3 regions of the Priestia sp. 40 genome follow, and region 2 is predicted to be linked to each of the others. Evidence: predicted binding sites of a transcription regulator. Region 2 holds the regulator's gene; each other region holds the start of a gene.
What was found. The regulator LexA, encoded in region 2, represses DNA repair genes until DNA is damaged. The targets are predictions, from matches to a motif close to CGAACATATGTTCG.
Positions count from the first base shown of each region.

Region 1 (6,136 bases), on a different contig from region 2:
TAATAGCCCGATTTCATCATAGTGATGCAGCGTGCGGACGCTGATTCCTACTAAGTCAGCCACTTCTTTTACTTTTCTGTTCATTCTTTCATCTCCCTTCTGAAATCTACTATAAAATATAACGCAGCGTAAGGGTCAATACTAAAAAAGAAATAATTGACTTTTAGTTTATATGCATTTATATTTAATTAGCATTAACTATTTATAACGTGAAATAAATAAGCAAGCCTGGAGGAATAGATGTGACAAAAAGCAATCAGTATCTTGGAGAGATTCGTTCATCGCTTCAAGTGCTATTTGAAAAAATGCAGCCCGAAATGATGGAGAGCCTAAATGAGCATGAGATGACTCCTACGCAACTATTTGTTCTTTCTTATTTAAAGAAAGTAGGGAGCAGTAAGGTTTCTCAAATTGCAGAGCTAATGGATGTAAAACCGAGCGCCGTTACTCTTTTAGTGGATCGTCTTGAACAGCACAATTTTGTTGTAAGAGAACATAATAAAGAGGACAGACGAGTCGTTGATATTACCTTAACAGAATTTGGGCATCTCAAGCTTGAAGATGTGCTGAATGGTCGAAAAGCCATTATGGACCGCTACCTTTTGCATTTAACAGAAGAAGAGCTTTCCATGATGGCTTCTATTACGAAAAAGCTTGCAACATCAGCTGCTTCTTATAAAGATAAGCAGCAGTAACAAAAAAGAGGAGAGACACACGATGGAAAATCAAAAAAATTCAAAGCGCACGCTTTTATTAATTGGCTTAATTATTGCGATGTTCTTTTCTGCACTTGATGGAACCATTGTCGGAACGGCTATGCCAAGAATCGTAGGAGACCTTGGCGGGTTAAGCATGATGACATGGCTGACAACAGCCTATTTATTAACGTCCACAACGGTTGTTCCGATTGCAGGGAAGCTCGCTGATTTAGTAGGACGCAGAGTAATTTATGTGACAGGACTTATTATTTTTATGGTTGCTTCTGCTTTATGTGGAATGGCAAATAACATGACAGAGCTTATTTTATTCCGTGCATTACAAGGAATTGGCGGCGGCGTTATGATGCCAATGGCAATGATTGTAATTGGTGATTTATTTACCGGAAAAGCACGAGCAAAGTTTCAAGGAGTATTTGGAGGAATTTATGGTCTTGCTTCTGTCATCGGTCCACAAATTGGCGGATGGATTGTTGATTCACTGAACTGGAAATGGGTATTTTACATCAACTTGCCGGTAGGGATACTCGCTACCGTTTTTATTGCACTGGGACTTCAAGGAAAGAAACATACGGGACCTGTAAAATTCGATGTAGCCGGTATGTTCACAATGGTTATCGGAGTAGTGAGCTTGCTTCTGGCCCTGAGCTTTGGAGGGAAAGACTACGACTGGAACTCTTGGCAAATTGTTAGTCTATTTACACTTGCTGTTGTTGGGATCATCAGCTTTATTATTGTGGAAACGAAAGCGAAAGAGCCGATTCTTCCGATGTATTTATTTAAGAACCGAACGTTTACGCTTTTAAATATCATTGGCTTTTTTATGAGCATTGGCATGTTCGGAGCCATTACGTTTGTTCCGTTCTTTATGCAAGGAATCGTTGGAGTCAGCGCCTCGGAATCAGGTACGATTATGACACCGATGATGATTTCAATGATTGTAACAAGTATTATTGGAGGACAGCTCGTCTATAAAGTCGGAATTAAGCCTCAAATTGTAACGGGTATGCTCATTATGGCAGGAGGGTTCTTCTTGTTAACAACATTAGACCTTCATACTAGCAAGCTTGTTGCCACTTCTTATATGGCCATAATCGGCTTAGGAATGGGTCTTGTGATGCCAATTTTAACACTTGCTCTTCAAGAAAGCTTTTCAAAAGAAGAGCTCGGTGTGGTTACATCATCAAGTCAATTTTTCCGTTCAATTGGAGGAACGTTCGGTATTACGATTTTAGGAGCAGTAATGAATGCAAAATCAGGTACGCTTCTTACTGACAAACTCGTTCCATATTTAAACACATTGCCTGCTCAAGCAAGTGCTTTTGCGGACGGGTTTAAAAAAGCGATTGATACGAATCCTGAAAGTGTGCTGCAGATGCTGTTTAGCCCTGAGGCGCTAAAGAGTATTCCAGCTGCGCTTTCAGACAGCATTGTGCCAATTTTGAAGACCTCGCTAATGAGCGCATTGCACAGCGTCTTTTTCATGGGCTTAGCTTTTATTATTTTAGGAGCGGTATGTACATTGTTCTTAAGGCAGATCAAGCTTTCAAATAAAAAAGCCGAAGAAAAACCAGAAGAAGGCATTGTTGAAGTAGAGCCATCACATTAAAAAAAGCGCACAAATTTGTGCGCTTTTTTCTATATCAACTAGTTGTTTCATTAGGCTTACGAAGAAAAGGGGATTGTTTAGACGTGTCATACGAAATTTGATCAAGCAAATACGTTAAATATAAGTTCAGTTCAAACCTATCTTCCGACACAAAATCTGTAAGCGCTTGCTTATTATCTTTCCACATAGTAATTCCTCCTTAATTTTACATACTAATGAATAGATTTAATATCAGAAAGCAAAAGGGAAACAACGGCTTCATTTTCGTCTTTTACGGATAGAATTTGCTGATGGAGATTTAAGTTGTGCACGCGGCCTTTGCACGTTTGCAACGTTCCATCTTTATAGTAAGAAACAGTTATCGTCCCACTTTTCGTTAATTCTCGTAAAAACATTCAAGAAGCCTCCTTAAAAAGATTACCTGATTTAAAAGCCAGTCCTTTCATTTGAGATGAGCAAAAGGGAATTGTATGTACTGCAAGCTTCCCTTTATATTCTTCAATGTGTATGAATCAATCGAATAAAAGGTTGCTAGCTCACCTATAAACTGTCCTAAATTTCAGAATATACTGTCTTTTACATATAGTGTTTTTTAAAAGGATTAATGTTACATTTATTATGTAACATTCTGATGAGAAAGAAAACCGTTTCTACAAAACTTCTCTAAAAATTACAAAATATTCATATTCGTGTGAAGGATGTAGAATGAACAAATATGGAAGGAACTTCGTTTATAAAAAACGTAAATACAGATTCAATTATTAATTATCTTAATACTAGTTATCAATTATATGTATTTTACTAATTTATTCTTCTTCGATAAAATGCAGGTAGACGAATTTGATAAGAATTTTCTAATGATTTATATAATTAAATTTGATATAATCTATAGGAATAATAATGTATGAAGGGAAACATCATTGATTAATTAGACACAGGTATTAAATGTTGTTGAAGATGATTCGTAAAAGCATACATATTTAAATTATATATTTTGGTGAGGTGGACAGTGTTGCAACTTAAGGTAGTAAACAGCCCTTTTAATCAAGAACAAGCAGATTTGCTTAATCGCCTTCTGCCGACATTAACAGAAGCACAAAAAATGTGGTTGAGCGGTTATTTAACAGCAGCTCAATCTACGTCTGCCGAAGGAACGCCAGACGTTTCTGCAGCAGCGCCTGCTCAAGCGGAGCAGACGATTTCAAAAGACGTAACGATTCTTTACGGATCACAAACAGGAAATGCTCAAGGACTTGCTGAAAATACAGGCAAAACGCTTGAAGCAAAAGGTTTTAATGTAACTGTATCTTCTATGAATGATTTCAAACCAAATAATTTGAAGAAACTTGAAAATTTATTGATTGTCGTAAGTACACATGGAGAAGGAGAGCCGCCTGATAATGCGCTATCTTTCCATGAATTTCTTCACGGCCGTCGAGCGCCAAAGCTTGAGAATTTCCGTTTTTCTGTCTTGTCGCTTGGAGACAGCTCATACGAATTTTTCTGTCAAACAGGAAAAGAATTTGATGTGCGCTTAGCAGAACTTGGCGGTGAAAGACTGTATCCGCGCGTTGACTGTGATTTAGATTTTGAAGAGCCCGCAAATAAATGGCTTAAAGGTGTTATTGACGGATTGAGCGAAGCGAAAGGACACAGCGCTTCAGCAGCTGTTCCAGCGGAAGCTCCTGCAGGAACTTCACCATATTCAAGAACAAATCCTTTTAAAGCAGAAGTGCTTGAGAACTTAAACTTAAATGGCCGCGGATCAAATAAAGAAACGCGACACTTAGAACTATCTTTAGAAGGTTCAGGTTTGACATTTGAACCAGGAGACAGTTTAGGTATTTATCCTGAAAATGACCCGGAGCTTGTTGATCTTCTTCTTAACGAATTCAAGTGGGATGCAAGTGAAAGTGTAACGGTTAATAAAGAAGGAGAAACGCGTCCTCTTAGAGAAGCGCTAATCTCTAATTTTGAAATTACCGTGTTAACAAAACCGCTTTTAAAGCAAGCAGCTGAGCTCACTGGAAACGATAAGTTAAAAGCGCTTGTAGAAAATCGCGAGGAATTAAAAGCATACACACAAGGCCGTGATGTGATTGACTTAGTTCGTGACTTCGGCCCATGGAACGTATCGGCACAAGAGTTTGTAGCCATTTTACGTAAAATGCCAGCGCGCCTTTACTCGATTGCAAGCAGCTTATCAGCAAACCCTGATGAAGTTCATCTAACAATCGGAGCGGTACGCTACGAAGCGCACGGACGCGAGCGTAAAGGTGTTTGTTCAGTCCTATGTTCAGAACGCTTGCAGCCAGGCGATACGATTCCTGTATACCTTCAAAGCAATAAAAACTTTAAGCTTCCTCAAGATCAAGAAACTCCTATTATTATGGTAGGACCTGGTACAGGTGTGGCTCCGTTCCGCTCATTTATGCAAGAGCGTGAAGAAACAGGAGCAAAAGGCAAGTCATGGATGTTCTTTGGTGATCAGCACTTCGTAACAGACTTCCTTTACCAAACAGAATGGCAAAAGTGGTTAAAAGATGGCGTACTGACAAAAATGGACGTGGCGTTTTCACGCGATACTGAAGAAAAAGTATACGTACAAAACCGTATGCTCGAACATAGTAAAGAGTTATTCCAATGGTTAGAAGAAGGCGCATCTTTTTATGTGTGCGGAGATAAGACAAATATGGCACGCGACGTGCACAACACGCTAGTTGAAATTGTTGAAACAGAAGGCAAGATGAGCCGTGAACAAGCGGAAGGTTACCTTGCGGAAATGAAGAAACAAAAACGTTATCAGCGTGATGTATACTGAGGATTGAAAGGAGATTTTCAACATGGTAAACAAAACTTTAAAAGCGCCCGAAGGTCCTCCAAGTGACGTTGAGCGCATAAAAGAAGAAAGTAATTATTTACGCGGTACATTAGGAGAAACAATGCTAGACCGCATCAGCTCAGGTATTTCCGAAGACGATAATCGTTTGATGAAGTTCCACGGAAGCTACTTACAAGATGATCGAGATCTTCGTAATGAACGTCAAAAACAAAAGCTAGAGCCAGCTTACCAATTCATGCTTCGCGTTCGTACGCCAGGCGGTGTTTCCACACCAGAACAGTGGCTAGTGATGGATGATTTAGCGCAAAAATACGGAAATGGAACGTTAAAGCTGACAACTCGTCAGGCATTCCAAATGCACGGGATTTTAAAGTGGAACATGAAGAAAACGATTCAAGAAATTCATGCATCTTTATTGGACACAATTGCAGCTTGCGGAGATGTAAACCGTAACGTAATGTGCAATCCGAATCCATATCAGTCAGAAGTACACGCTGAAGTATTCGAATGGTCAAAAAAATTAAGTGATTACTTATTGCCTCGTACAAGAGCGTACCACGAACTATGGCTAGATGAAGAGAGAGTGATCAGCACACCGGAAGTGGAAGAAGAAGTGGAACCAATGTATGGTCCGCTCTATTTGCCAAGAAAGTTCAAAATTGGCGTAGCTGTTCCACCGTCTAACGATATTGACGTGTATTCACAAGACCTTGGCTTCATTGCCATTTTAGAAGACGAGAAACTTGTTGGATTTAACGTAGCAATCGGCGGCGGTATGGGTATGACGCACGGAGATAAAGCAACGTACCCTCAGCTTGCAAAAGTGATTGGGTTCTGTAGACCTGATCAAATTCTAGAAGTAGCGGAAAAAGTCATTACGATTCAACGTGATTACGGAAACCGCTCTGTGCGTAAAAACGCGCGTTTTAAATACACGGTTGATCGTCTTGGATTAGAAACGGTAAAAGA
Region 1 covers NZ_JBMPZA010000026.1:306,311-312,446, reverse strand. Annotated here, with positions in the region: gene ACO1DI_RS27865 (MerR family transcriptional regulator) at 1-84, opposite strand, end outside; gene ACO1DI_RS27860 (MarR family winged helix-turn-helix transcriptional regulator) at 243-695, shown strand; gene ACO1DI_RS27855 (MDR family MFS transporter) at 718-2,325, shown strand; gene ACO1DI_RS27850 (hypothetical protein) at 2,360-2,512, opposite strand; gene ACO1DI_RS27845 (YolD-like family protein) at 2,538-2,720, opposite strand; gene ACO1DI_RS27840 (assimilatory sulfite reductase (NADPH) flavoprotein subunit) at 3,338-5,146, shown strand; gene cysI (assimilatory sulfite reductase (NADPH) hemoprotein subunit) at 5,169-6,136, shown strand, end outside.
Region 1: ACO1DI_RS27845 (YolD-like family protein) is a predicted target of LexA. The motif match lies at 2,843-2,856, and genes of this name have one in related genera.

Region 2 (6,136 bases):
ACCAAAAAATTTTCCACTTTTACAGTTTTTGTACGCCTTATTAAAAATATACAAAAAACTAGAGGGAACACTCCCTCTAGTTTTACTAGAACGTCTTAGTGAAGACGCTTCTTTTTACTCTCTTTTAACTTCTTAGGCGTAACATCTTTACCTTCTTCGTCCACAACTTTAATCGTATGAAGGTGATTTGTCATAGATTGTCGGAAAACTTTTAAATATTCCTGACGTAGCTCTTGCTGTTCTTTCGATTCAGATTCTGTCAGACCTTCAGCCTTTGCCTTTTTTGAAAGAGCATTAATACGAGCAAGTTTATCTTTTGATAGCATATAAAACCTATCTCCTTATAATCAATAATTAAAATTACCGAACCGTTCCGGCAACATGTAGTCATCTTACTAAATCTCTTTCGTTTTATCAAGAGATTGAGCACTCTCTTGATACTCTTGATAGCGACGATGTACCGTCGCTTTTGAAATATTATAACCAAAACCTTTTAGCGTAACTGAAATTTCAGCAAAGGTTAAGCCGTTATGACGAAGGCGGACAATTTCTTCAATCGGCGCTTCTTTTTTTTCTCTTCCCGAGTTAACTCCCTGGTTTTTTAAATTTTGCTGCGGACGATAACCGTTTTCTACGGCTCTTTTCATTCCTCTTTTAATTTTAGCATTATGTAATTTCCGCTGATGCTCTTCCACTAAACTAATAATATCTAACACCATTGAATCAGATTCTGAAAGCTGAAGCTGACCTTGATGACTAATCGTATAGATGGTAGCATTTTCTTTATGAAAAGCATGAAGCAGCGCAATTCGGGCATTTCCTCTGCCTAATCGTGTTTCGTCTTGAATGAGCAGCACGGATATTTTCTCTTCTTTCATTGTATGAAGAACATCCAAAATACCCTCTCTGTCTACATCATATCCGCTTGCTTTTTCCATCACGACTTTTTTCACCTCTAGATGATGAAGATCAGCAAGCTTTTTTAATTCTTCTTGCTGGCGCTGCAAAGATGTTTCTTGGGTTTTTTTATCCGTACTGACACGGCAATAAATAATGGCGTCCACTTTTATCACGACCTTTTCGGCTTCTAACAATATTCAGGAACGGCCGTTACACACTACTGTTCAATTGCCACTTGATTATGTAACTCTTTTTTTAAAACAGGAATATATAATTTATCTCCAGGAGATAAAGACTGGGCAGTATCTGAGTTTAAATCATTGACGTCTTCAACCCATTTGACAAATTCATTGGTGGTCAAATGATGGTGATTATGATACTTGTTGGACAAGTCCCAAAGCGTATCTCCTTTTGTAATCGTAACCGTTGAATATTTGTCTAAATCTACTTTATCCGCTCCTAAAACCAGCGTCAATACATATGTAAGTGCAGCGATAACTGCAAAAAAAATAGCGTAATGTTTCATAGAATGTAAGAATTGTTGCATATTATGATCCCCCTATCAGAATATATGTTCTTATTTTATTGAGAACATTTGTTTCTGTCAATGGAATTCTTCGAACTTATGTTTGTATATTGACACATCACGTGGTATAATTCACCTAAAGAATAGCTAAAATCGAGGTGAAAAATATGAAGCTATCAAAACGTCAACAAGACATACTAGATTTTATTAAGCACGAAGTAAAATTAAAAGGTTATCCGCCTTCTGTTCGTGAGATTGGGGAAGCAGTAGGATTAGCCTCTAGCTCCACTGTACACGGGCATTTAGCTCGTTTAGAAAGTAAAGGGTTAATTCGAAGAGATCCAACAAAACCAAGAGCAATCGAAGTTCTTCAACTAGATGAAGTAAACATTCCTAAAAGCAATGTCATTAATGTTCCTGTTATCGGTAAAGTAACAGCGGGTCTTCCTATAACAGCCGTTGAAAATGTGGAAGAATATTTCCCTCTTCCAGATAAATTCGTTTCTCCAGATGATCATGTATTCATGCTTGAAATTATGGGAGAAAGTATGATTGAAGCAGGTATTCTAGATGGCGATATGGTAATCGTACGTCAGCAGCAAACGGCTAATAATGGAGATATTGTGGTTGCTATGACCGAAGACAACGAAGCAACGGTAAAACGTTTCTTTAAAGAAGAAAATTTCGTTCGTTTACAGCCTGAAAATTCAACGATGGCGCCTATTATTCTTCGCCACGTAACGATTTTGGGAAAAGTAACTGGTGTATATCGCACGATTCACTAATCAGACACTGTATGTAAAACCAACTAATCATGATGTTAGTTGGTTTTTTTACGTTTGTTTTCTAAAAAAATTGGCATATTATAAATGATACGTTGAATCATTGCAGGCAGGTAGAACAGTTTTTATAAAGCTTGTTTTACCTTTTACTTTCTATCTGCATTTCCTCGAATCTTACAAGGAAATACCATCGACTATAAGAAGGATGTAGTTTATGACTAATACACCTAGGAAAACAGAACCATTTCAAACCATTGTACCTACCAAAGCAATGAACATGTTTCTTTTTCCTTTTTCCTTTGATCGAAAAAATAAAGAGCAGCTTGTTCATGCACTGAAAGCAAATTTGTTCGAGTTTTTTTCCATTCAAAACAAAGATTTAGAAAAAGAATACTACGGAGAACAATATTACGTATCTCATGATAGCCTGGATCAATATTTTCTTCCTTACATTGAATGCATTCTATTCCCTGATTCGTGCGAAAAAGAAGGGTTGCTTCGATTTTCAAAAAAAATAGACCATACCATTACGTTACATACTTCTTCCACCACCGTGTCTAGCAACGTGCTGTCTGTGGATGTTTTTTTATGTCCTTTTGAAATTGGCGTCATGACCATTCGCACTGAAATGAGCCATAACCATTACACCTATGATGACATTTTAGAATTCATGAATCATTTTCGTGTATTAGAACCGAAGCTTGCTGAAGAGCATGGATCCACCATTACCTATGAACATCATCGCTATAGCAAAGTACAAGATTATATTTTTTCACAGCTTGCGCCATTTTTGAACGAACACATCAAGAAAGAAGCCACGCGTGAACAGCACGTTGGGAGCCTTCCTTATTTTATCGATGAACGGATGTTTGTGTTAAGTTATGTAACGGTAAATCAAGAGCAAGAAATTAATTCCACAACTTTATTTCGTACTGGGCAGCTAAATAGCTATACGCCTGACGGGAAAGCGTTTATTTCTGCACACAATCATGAGTATATTAAAACGTATAATACTAAACACGTGTATGAAAGGTGGGCTCCTGAAACTTATTACGTCATCACAGACCATGTGTTTTCATGTATTTCTAAATCGACAGACTCTAAAACGGATCAGCTTTTGATGAATCATCTATTTGGCCAGCATTACTATAATTTATTTTTACATTTTTTCTATAAAATCGTGTTGCTAAAACTATCTTATGAGTATTCTCAGCTCACGTTTCATAAAAATTCAGAGGGCATTGAGCGACTAATCCGCTCTATTACCGTGTTTTCAGGCAAATATTTATTTTTAGAAATTAGCTCTCGCACAGAAGGTCAAGAGTTTTCTGAGCTCTTTAAAAAAATTTTCCACATCAATTCTCTTTATCAAGAAGTCAAAGAAACCCTTGGTACTTTGTATCAAAATCAAGAGAAAATCGCGGCCAAGCGTCACAATTACTTATTATTAATTTTAACGATTTATACCGTTCTTTCCGGTATTTACGGAATGAATTTAGTTATTAGCAAGCTACAGGGAAACATCAATTGGGATAGTATGAAGCAGTTTTCTATCTTTGAATATATCGCTTTAATAGTAGCTCTATCAGGAATATTAATCAGCATTAGCCTAGGAGTGAGCTCACTATGGAACTTATTAAAAGATCGATTTAAAACATAAAAGAAGTTGAGACATAACTAAATGAATTCAACCTAAATACGAACAAGCGAAATACATGAGCTGAACCGCTTATGACGCCGCAGTTCATTTCCATGCAAGACTTCTCTTTCCGCGGGCAGCCGATGAGCCTCCTCGTTGCTTGTGCTCCTGCGGAGTTTCATCCCTTCCGCTTTCTCCGCAGGAGTCTTCGCCTTGCCCTCCAATCAACTGCTGGAAGGAACTAAACAAATGAAACCTACGTTCACCATAAAAAACGAACCACTAATCAAACATGGTGATCAATGGTTCGTTTTTCACTTCGATTAAAATCCTTTTTTCCCAACCTCTTTTATCTATTACTAAATCAATGCCTACTTCGCTGAACCTTTTATCAAACGTTGTGCCGCTGTTGTAATTTCAGAACAATCTAATATTATACTCTACAAGAAAAATATATACAAAATAATAAAATATGGTATCATAGGGTAGGAATTTTGTACCTTATCTATGAAATAATTTGCAGGAGGTAATATGCTTAACTCATTTTTATCCAAAAGCCTGATTCTTTTATGTGTCATGATTCTTACATGGTCTCTATGGGGCAGTTATAGTGCGATGACAAATTCATTGGAATTAAAAGGTTTGGCTTTAAGTAATTCATTTATTATTGAAGGAATATTTATCACTTTCCTTGTCATTTTTCTAATAGCTATTGCAAGTAGATACATGAACAAAACTGTTTTTTTTATTTCACTGATTGTTTTGACCTTAGGTATTCGACTAGCATGGATGCTTTCTGTTCAAACGCCTGTAAAATCTGACTTTCTTGTCATGTTAGATGCCGCGCGTAATATCGCAAAAGGAAATTATGAATTTAACCAAAGCGTTTATTTCACTACATGGGTATATCAGCTAGGCTTTTCATTCTATGAATCTGTTATTATTCGCTGTTTTGGAGATAACATTTTTATATTAAAATTGTTAAATATTTTTTATTCCACTGGAACCGTTATTTTTATTTATTTAATTGGCGCGAAAGTATTTAACGAACTTGCTGGGAGAATGGCAGCTTTTCTATATGCGTTCTACATTCCGAACATTCTCTATAGCTCAGTGTTAACTAACCAGCATTTGGCTACTTTTTTATTTTATGCAGCTTTTTACCTTATTATAAAAAGATTTGCTCATAACAAGTTTAGCTGGCTTTATATTGGCCTTCTATTGTCGTTAGGAAATTTAATGCGCCCTCTAGGACCCATTATTATCGTTGCTGTTCTCATTTATTTCATCTTGCAAATTCTTCAACCTTACATTAAAACGAAGGATGCTGCTGAGTTAAAAACTCGCCGAAAACAAATAGGAAAAAACCTCGTAGGCATACTGGCTACTTTTTTTATTGCAAATGCGCTGATCAACTATTCTTTTGTAGCTAGCGGTATTTCTAAATATCCTTTAAGTAACAGAGATCCTTTATGGAAATTCGTCATTGGCTTTAATTACGAAACAAGCGGTTCTTATTCTTCAGAGGATGCTAGTCGTTTTATGGGTATGCCCATTGGAGAAAAACGAGCTGAAGCAGAAAAAGAAGTAATTAAAGAGCGGGTAGCAGATAAAGCGCAACTTTTAGATCTCTTTCACATTAAATTCCTAAATATGTGGGGAGGAACGGATGCATCTACATTTTGGAGCATTTCATTAACTCCTCAAGAAGATGTACCTTTTAATAAAGAAAAATTAATTAGTGCTGCTCAAAGTTATGAAAGAATTATTTATGTTTCAACTACTATTCTTTCCATTATTGGACTTATATGTTTATTCCTGAAGAAGCAGGATAAATATCCGTATACACTGTTTTTATTACTAATAATAGGATACGTTCTTATTCACTTGCTTATTGAAATTCAAACTCGCTATCGATTCTTTATTTTTCCAAGCTTTATGCTGCTCGAAGGGTTTGGTATTTCAGTGATTCTATCCTATTTAATAGCACGATTTACTAAAAATAAGCCCCAGACAAAATATGAAGAGATAAATTAAATGGAAGGGATTATGCAACCGTGATAAAATTCCTGAAATTCGGATTTGTAGGTATAATGAATACCCTGCTCACTATTATCAGTTACTTAGCACTCATTCATTTTGATATGAATTATATATTGGCTAACGTACTATCTTATTTTATTGGCGTCATAAACAGCTACTATTGGAACAAATCGTGGGTGTTTCAAGCAACTGTACATAAATGGATGCTAGCTCAATTTTTCATCGTAAACCTTATTACTTTAGCAG
Region 2 covers NZ_JBMPZA010000005.1:761,082-767,217, forward strand. Annotated here, with positions in the region: gene ACO1DI_RS05055 (DUF896 domain-containing protein) at 96-326, opposite strand; gene ACO1DI_RS05060 (YneB family resolvase-like protein) at 396-1,064, opposite strand; gene yneA (cell division suppressor protein YneA) at 1,118-1,447, opposite strand; gene lexA (transcriptional repressor LexA) at 1,594-2,211, shown strand; gene ACO1DI_RS05075 (hypothetical protein) at 2,423-3,868, shown strand; gene ACO1DI_RS05080 (hypothetical protein) at 3,953-4,075, opposite strand; gene ACO1DI_RS05085 (glycosyltransferase family 39 protein) at 4,379-5,884, shown strand; gene ACO1DI_RS05090 (GtrA family protein) at 5,905-6,136, shown strand, end outside.

Region 3 (6,136 bases), on a different contig from region 2:
ATTAGATGCAACAGCAGAAAAATATGGTATTACATTTTTTGAAGGCGGATTCAATGGCGAATGTTCAAGACCAGAAATTTCTAGATTGCAGGAAATAGCAAAAGAAAACAACTGTGATTGTACAATTGGTCTAGGTGGTGGTAAGGCAATTGATACAGCAAAATGTGTAGCAGAGGGAGAGGGATTAATTATCGTCCCAACAATTGCTGCTACGGATGCACCTACAAGTCATTCCGCAGTTATCTATACACCAGAGGGTGCTTTTGATGATTACGCATACTTTAAGCAAAGCCCAAGTGTGGTATTAATTGATACAACAGTCATCGCTAATGCACCTACTAGATTCTTAGTATCTGGTATGGGGGATGCGTTATCTACTTATTTCGAAGCAAGAGCAACAGCACGTTCTTTCTCTAATGTAAATGCTGGATTACCTTGTGGAGTGCGTGAGGACGTATGTGCACCAGCAAAAGGTACAAATGCAGCGTTAGTTTTAGCAGAACATTGCTACAACACTCTATTAGAGGACGGGGTTAAAGCAAAAGCAGCAAGCGATCATAATGTTGTTACTCCAGCCTTAGAAAACATTATTGAAGCCAACATCTTATTATCAGGATTAGGGTTTGAAAGTGGTGGATTAGCTGGAGCACATGCGATTCATGATGGGCTTACTCTTTTAGAAAGTGCGCACCACTACTTCCACGGTGAAAAAGTAGCTTTTGGTACATTAGCACAATTGGTATTGGAAAATGCGCCAACTGAGGAAATAGAAGAAGTGTTAGATTTCTGTTTAGCAGTAGGACTTCCAGTTTGTCTTGCTGATATTGGAGTGGAACAAATTACACAAGAAGAGTTAATGGAAGTAGCTAATAAAGCTTGTATTCCAGAGGAATCTATCTATTCTATGCCATTCCCTGTTAATCCAGAGTCAGTAGCTGCAGCTATTCTTGCAGCAGATCAAATTGGAAATGATTATAAGAAGAGGTTGATATAAAATGAAAAAAATTATTAATAAACCGGAAGATGTTGTACTTGAGATGTGTAAAGGGATGGTTCTAGCACATCCTGAACTAAATTTAATTGAAAAATATAAAGTCATTAAAAAAGACCAAATTAATAAAAGTAAAGTAAGTATAATTAGCGGGGGCGGAAGTGGACATGAACCTGCTCACGCTGGATATGTTGGGAAGGGTATGCTAGATGCAGCAGTTTGTGGTGATGTATTTGCTTCACCTTCTCAAATACAGATTTATCAAGCCATTAAAGAAACAGCTAGCGATAAGGGAACTTTACTAGTGATTAAGAACTACAGTGGTGACATGATGAATTTCAAGAATGCTGCTTATCTTGCAGAAGAAGATGGCATTCAAGTGGATTATGTAAAAGTAGATGATGATATTGCTGTACAGGACAGTTTATATACAGTTGGAAGACGCGGAGTAGCTGGTACTGTTCTTGTTCATAAAATAGCAGGTGCAGCAGCAGAACGCGGCTATGATCTACCAAAAGTGAAAGAGGCCGCAGAAAATGCTATTGCGAATGTTAAAAGCATCGGCTTTGGACTAACTTCTTGCACAGTTCCTGCTAAAGGAACTCCTACTTTCGAGATTGCAGAAGATGAGATGGAGTTTGGCGTTGGTATTCATGGAGAACCTGGTATCCGTCGTGAAAAAATTATTTCAGCAGACGAACTTGCAAAGCGTACGGTAACTTCATTATTAAAAGAAGTAGGGATAGAAGATGGAAAAGGAGAAGTGGCTGTCCTAATTAATGGATTTGGAAGCACACCTCTTCAAGAACTATATTTATTAAATCATTCTGTCATTCGTGAATTGTCACGTAGAAACGTAACGATTGCAAGAACATTTGTCGGAAACTACATGACAGCCATCGATATGGCCGGTGCTTCTATTTCAATTATGAAATTAGATGAGAACTTAAAAAGTCTCCTATCTGAAGAATGCGATACTCCTGCGCTAAAAATCAAAGGTGAAGTACCAGCTGTTACTTATGATGAAATTATTGGTACGGTGGAGGCACCGAAAGTGTCTTATGAGGTGCAAACCAACAAAGAATATTCCGTAGTAACGGAAAATCGACTGACGTTGAATAATATTATTTTTATGGTTGACCAAATGAGTGAATGTATTATTAGAAATGAAGTACCATTCTGTGAACTAGATTCCCATGCTGGTGACGGAGACTTTGGTATGAGTGTTGCTAAAGGGTTCAAGCAGTTGAAAGCTGAATGGCACGAAATTTTAGAAAATAAATCAAATGATATTGGCAACTTCTTAGAGGCTTGTTCTATCGTTATCATGGAGCATTGTGGCGGAGCATCAGGGCCTATTTGGGGATCAGCATTTCGTGCGGCTGGAAAGAACACCGAATCTAAAACCGAACTGACTTTAACAGAATTTGCTGAAATGATCCAAGCGTCTGTAAAAGGCATTCAAGCAACAGGAGAACGTTCTTTTGGACGTGGAGCTGTTGTAGGAGATAAAACTTTAATCGATGCTTTAGTACCTTATGCAGATACGTTAACATCAAGTGCTGCTGAAGATGAAAGCTTGAAACATGCTCTTGTCAAAGCAGCAGAAGCTGCTGTTGAAGGAGCAAAATCAACCGAACAAATTGTCGCACGTATGGGGCGTGCTGGTACGGTTGGAGAAAGAAGTCTTGGTTATCCGGACGCAGGTGCACATGGCTTAGGCGTAATTTTTACTGAAGTAGCTCAAGTAATGCGAGAAAGTAAGTGAAATTTGGTATTATCTCCTCTAAATATAGTATAAAGAAATTACTCCTTGAGAGTGAAGGTTACACTACACTATATTTGGTCGGGATTTTTTATGGGGCACTAATAACAAGCTTTTATAACCTAGTTTAAGTTATATTTTGTAAAAATATACAATAACCAATAGTATTTCAAGGATAAAAAAAGAAAAACAAAAAGTGAACGAGTTCTTGATAATCAAGGGCTCGTTTTTCGCATGTCTTCCAGAATAATGTATATAAGAGAATGAATTATTTTTTGTTCCTATAATAAGGGTTATTTTATACATTAGTTTCAATAACTATAAATATTGAAAGTATAAACTTACTTTTTACAACTATAAGATATTTCTTTAGCTAGTTTGTAGAAAACTTTCTCCTTTACAACTAGATGCGGTTATTGTATGATTAAACAACAGGAACATTTGTTCGATATTAAGGGTTTAGAGATAAATAAAGGAACAACAGAATAAACCAAGACAGTTAAACACAAAATTTTCTCGCACGGAGCAAAAAAATTTGAGCCAACTCTTATTATTTATCCACATACATTGTCGTTTACTGTAAACGTAATAACAATCGGAGGTTTTAAATTATGAATGATAAACAAGCAGCACTAGATATGGCTCTAAAACAAATTGAAAAACAATTCGGTACAGGATCAATTATTAAAATGGGAGAAGGCACACATGCAAAAGTTGAGGCATCTAGCTCAGGCTCATTAGCTTTAGATATAGCTCTTGGAATTAATGGTTACCCCAAAGGAAGAATCATGGAAGTGTACGGACCCGAAAGCTCAGGTAAAACAACCGTTTCCTTGCATGCAATTGCAGAAGTACAAAAAAATGGAGGTCGAGCTGCCTTTATTGATGCTGAACACGCACTTGATCCAGTTTACGCAAGAAAACTAGGTGTAGATATTGATGAGTTACTGTTGTCTCAACCAGATACTGGTGAACAAGCACTTGAAATTGCTGAAGCATTAGTTAGAAGTGGCGCTGTTGATATTATTGTTGTTGACTCAGTAGCAGCATTAGTTCCGCAAAAAGAAATTGAAGGAGAAATGGGAGATTCTCACGTAGGTCTACAAGCTCGTTTGATGTCTCAAGCTCTTCGTAAACTATCTGGAGCAATTAATAAGTCTAAAACCATTGCTATCTTCATCAACCAAATCAGGGAGAAGGTAGGCGTTATGTTTGGAAATCCGGAAACAACGCCAGGTGGAAGAGCACTAAAATTTTATTCTTCCGTTCGTCTTGAAGTTCGCCGCGCTGAACAACTTAAACTAGGAAATGACATAGTTGGTAACAAAACAAGAATTAAAGTAGTCAAAAACAAGATGGCACCTCCTTTCCGCATTGCTGAAGTAGATATTATGTATGGAGAAGGTATCTCAAGAGAAGGAGAAATCTTAGATATTGGTTCTGAAGTAGATATTGTTCAAAAGTCTGGATCTTGGTTTTCGTATAATGGGGAACGTTTAGGACAGGGAAGAGAAAACGCTAAGATTTTCTTAAAAGAAAACCCTGAAATCAGAGAAGAAATTAGAAAAAACATTATTGATTTTAAATATGGTAATAATGACAACGATAATGATATTGATAACGATAGTGAAAACGAAAGCTAATAAAAGCTTAAAATGCCTTTCCCGGCAGCTTCAAGTCTATTCATTCCATTGGAAGCATAAAAAGTTAAAAATAACCTAAATGACAAAATAATATAGAAACTAAGAGAGAACTTATTCTTTTATCAATAACTATATTTACTACACATATTAAAGCGGAAATTATTCCACTTCCTAGACAATTATTAAGAATTAAAGACCCCTTAATCAGATACCTTTTATGGATAGGCCAGTCCTTTAAAAGATAATTGTGAATCCTACTAAAAAGCTACCTTGCTTGCTGAGGTAGCTTTTTAAATTTACTTTTTATACTGTTGAGATAGTTAGATTATTTATTAGAGGTTAGCTCAAAAGAAACAAACAATGAAGTATCTTGGGTGGATATATCTAACCCCATGAAGAATTGTCAGGAAGACCTTATTGAACCAGTAAGAATTAAAGGGATAGACACCAGTTCTCCTCAATAGAGAGCTTAGGAAAAATTGATAGCAGGACAATGTATAGATATTAAGTTTCAATACAATTATTACTGATAATCATCCTTACCTCAACTACATTTTCTACTATAATCCTATTTTCATTTGGTAAAATATATATTTTTTAACCTCTACATTATATAATGCAGTATATTGTTTACTTTTGATGTAATTCATGGAGGGAATTTTGTATAAATTAAAGTATATTCCGTTTGTTGTATTTATTATTTTGTTACTACAAGGTTGTGAAGACCCGTTAAACAAGAAAAGTAGTCGTGAACATGAAGAAACTTTATTAATAGAAGATACGGAGAAAAAAGAGGAAGAGTCTATGACAACCGTTTATGATAAAGCTAAATGGCATTATGAAGGGGATTTCCCAAATGACTTGAGTGAAAAGCAGGCGTTCGTTCATACTGGAATGTATCTTGGGTGGATCATCGAAAAAAACTTATATAGTGAAGAGTTTGAAAAAGCATCCGAACAGGAGATTCTAGAATTCAAACAAAAAAACATGACCGGAACTGAAGTCTACATGGAATTGGATGGCGTTTTTGCAAGCGATATGTTGAATGCAGAGGGAAGAGCTTTTACAGAAAGCTACTTTGATTTTGATAAAGGAACCTATTTAAATGATTATGAACACATATTTCCTTATGTAGAATCCCTTTATGAGGTAGAAGATACGTGGGATAACTATAAAACCATTAAAGCAAAGGTAGATAACCGTTTTGTTGCCTGGAAGCATGTAAAACAAGATAGTAAAAGCGATAAATTATTTACAGTTGAGTCTTATATTAGTTCATTAAAAGAACGACTTTACAAAAACGAAGATAAACTAATCGATAGTATTAAAGAAGTACACACGTTTCATTATTACGAAGGCATTGACTTATTAGAAATTGAGGCCTTTATTCAGCCATTTGATTTATCAATTAGGATGTTTTCTATGGATGACGAAGCAAATGAAGTTTTCTATGAAGGGAACGACCATACCGTTTTTTCAGGAAGTCATGAGCTGCTCGAAGAGATGGAATATTATAATTTAGCTGATGAACGTTCAGATGAGTTTTGGGAGTTCTACGAAGCAAACGAAGAAGAAATATCCGCTGCTGAGAAAGAATTAATTACAGACTGGTTTATTTCTTGTTGGAATAAAGCCAGTGACAATGACATTAATCTGCCTGTTTATCTTAATTTTCATGATGATATAGAATCTTTTGATTTAAATGAGGATAAATGGATCGATAGTGAAGAAAAATGG
Region 3 covers NZ_JBMPZA010000014.1:75,298-81,433, forward strand. Annotated here, with positions in the region: gene ACO1DI_RS14425 (glycerol dehydrogenase) at 1-994, shown strand, start outside; gene dhaK (dihydroxyacetone kinase subunit DhaK) at 996-2,759, shown strand; gene recA (recombinase RecA) at 3,368-4,399, shown strand; partial or broken gene ACO1DI_RS14440 (hypothetical protein) at 5,204-5,632, shown strand; gene ACO1DI_RS14445 (TetR-like C-terminal domain-containing protein) at 6,102-6,136, shown strand, end outside.
Region 3: recA (recombinase RecA) is a predicted target of LexA. The motif match lies at 3,191-3,204, and genes of this name have one in related genera.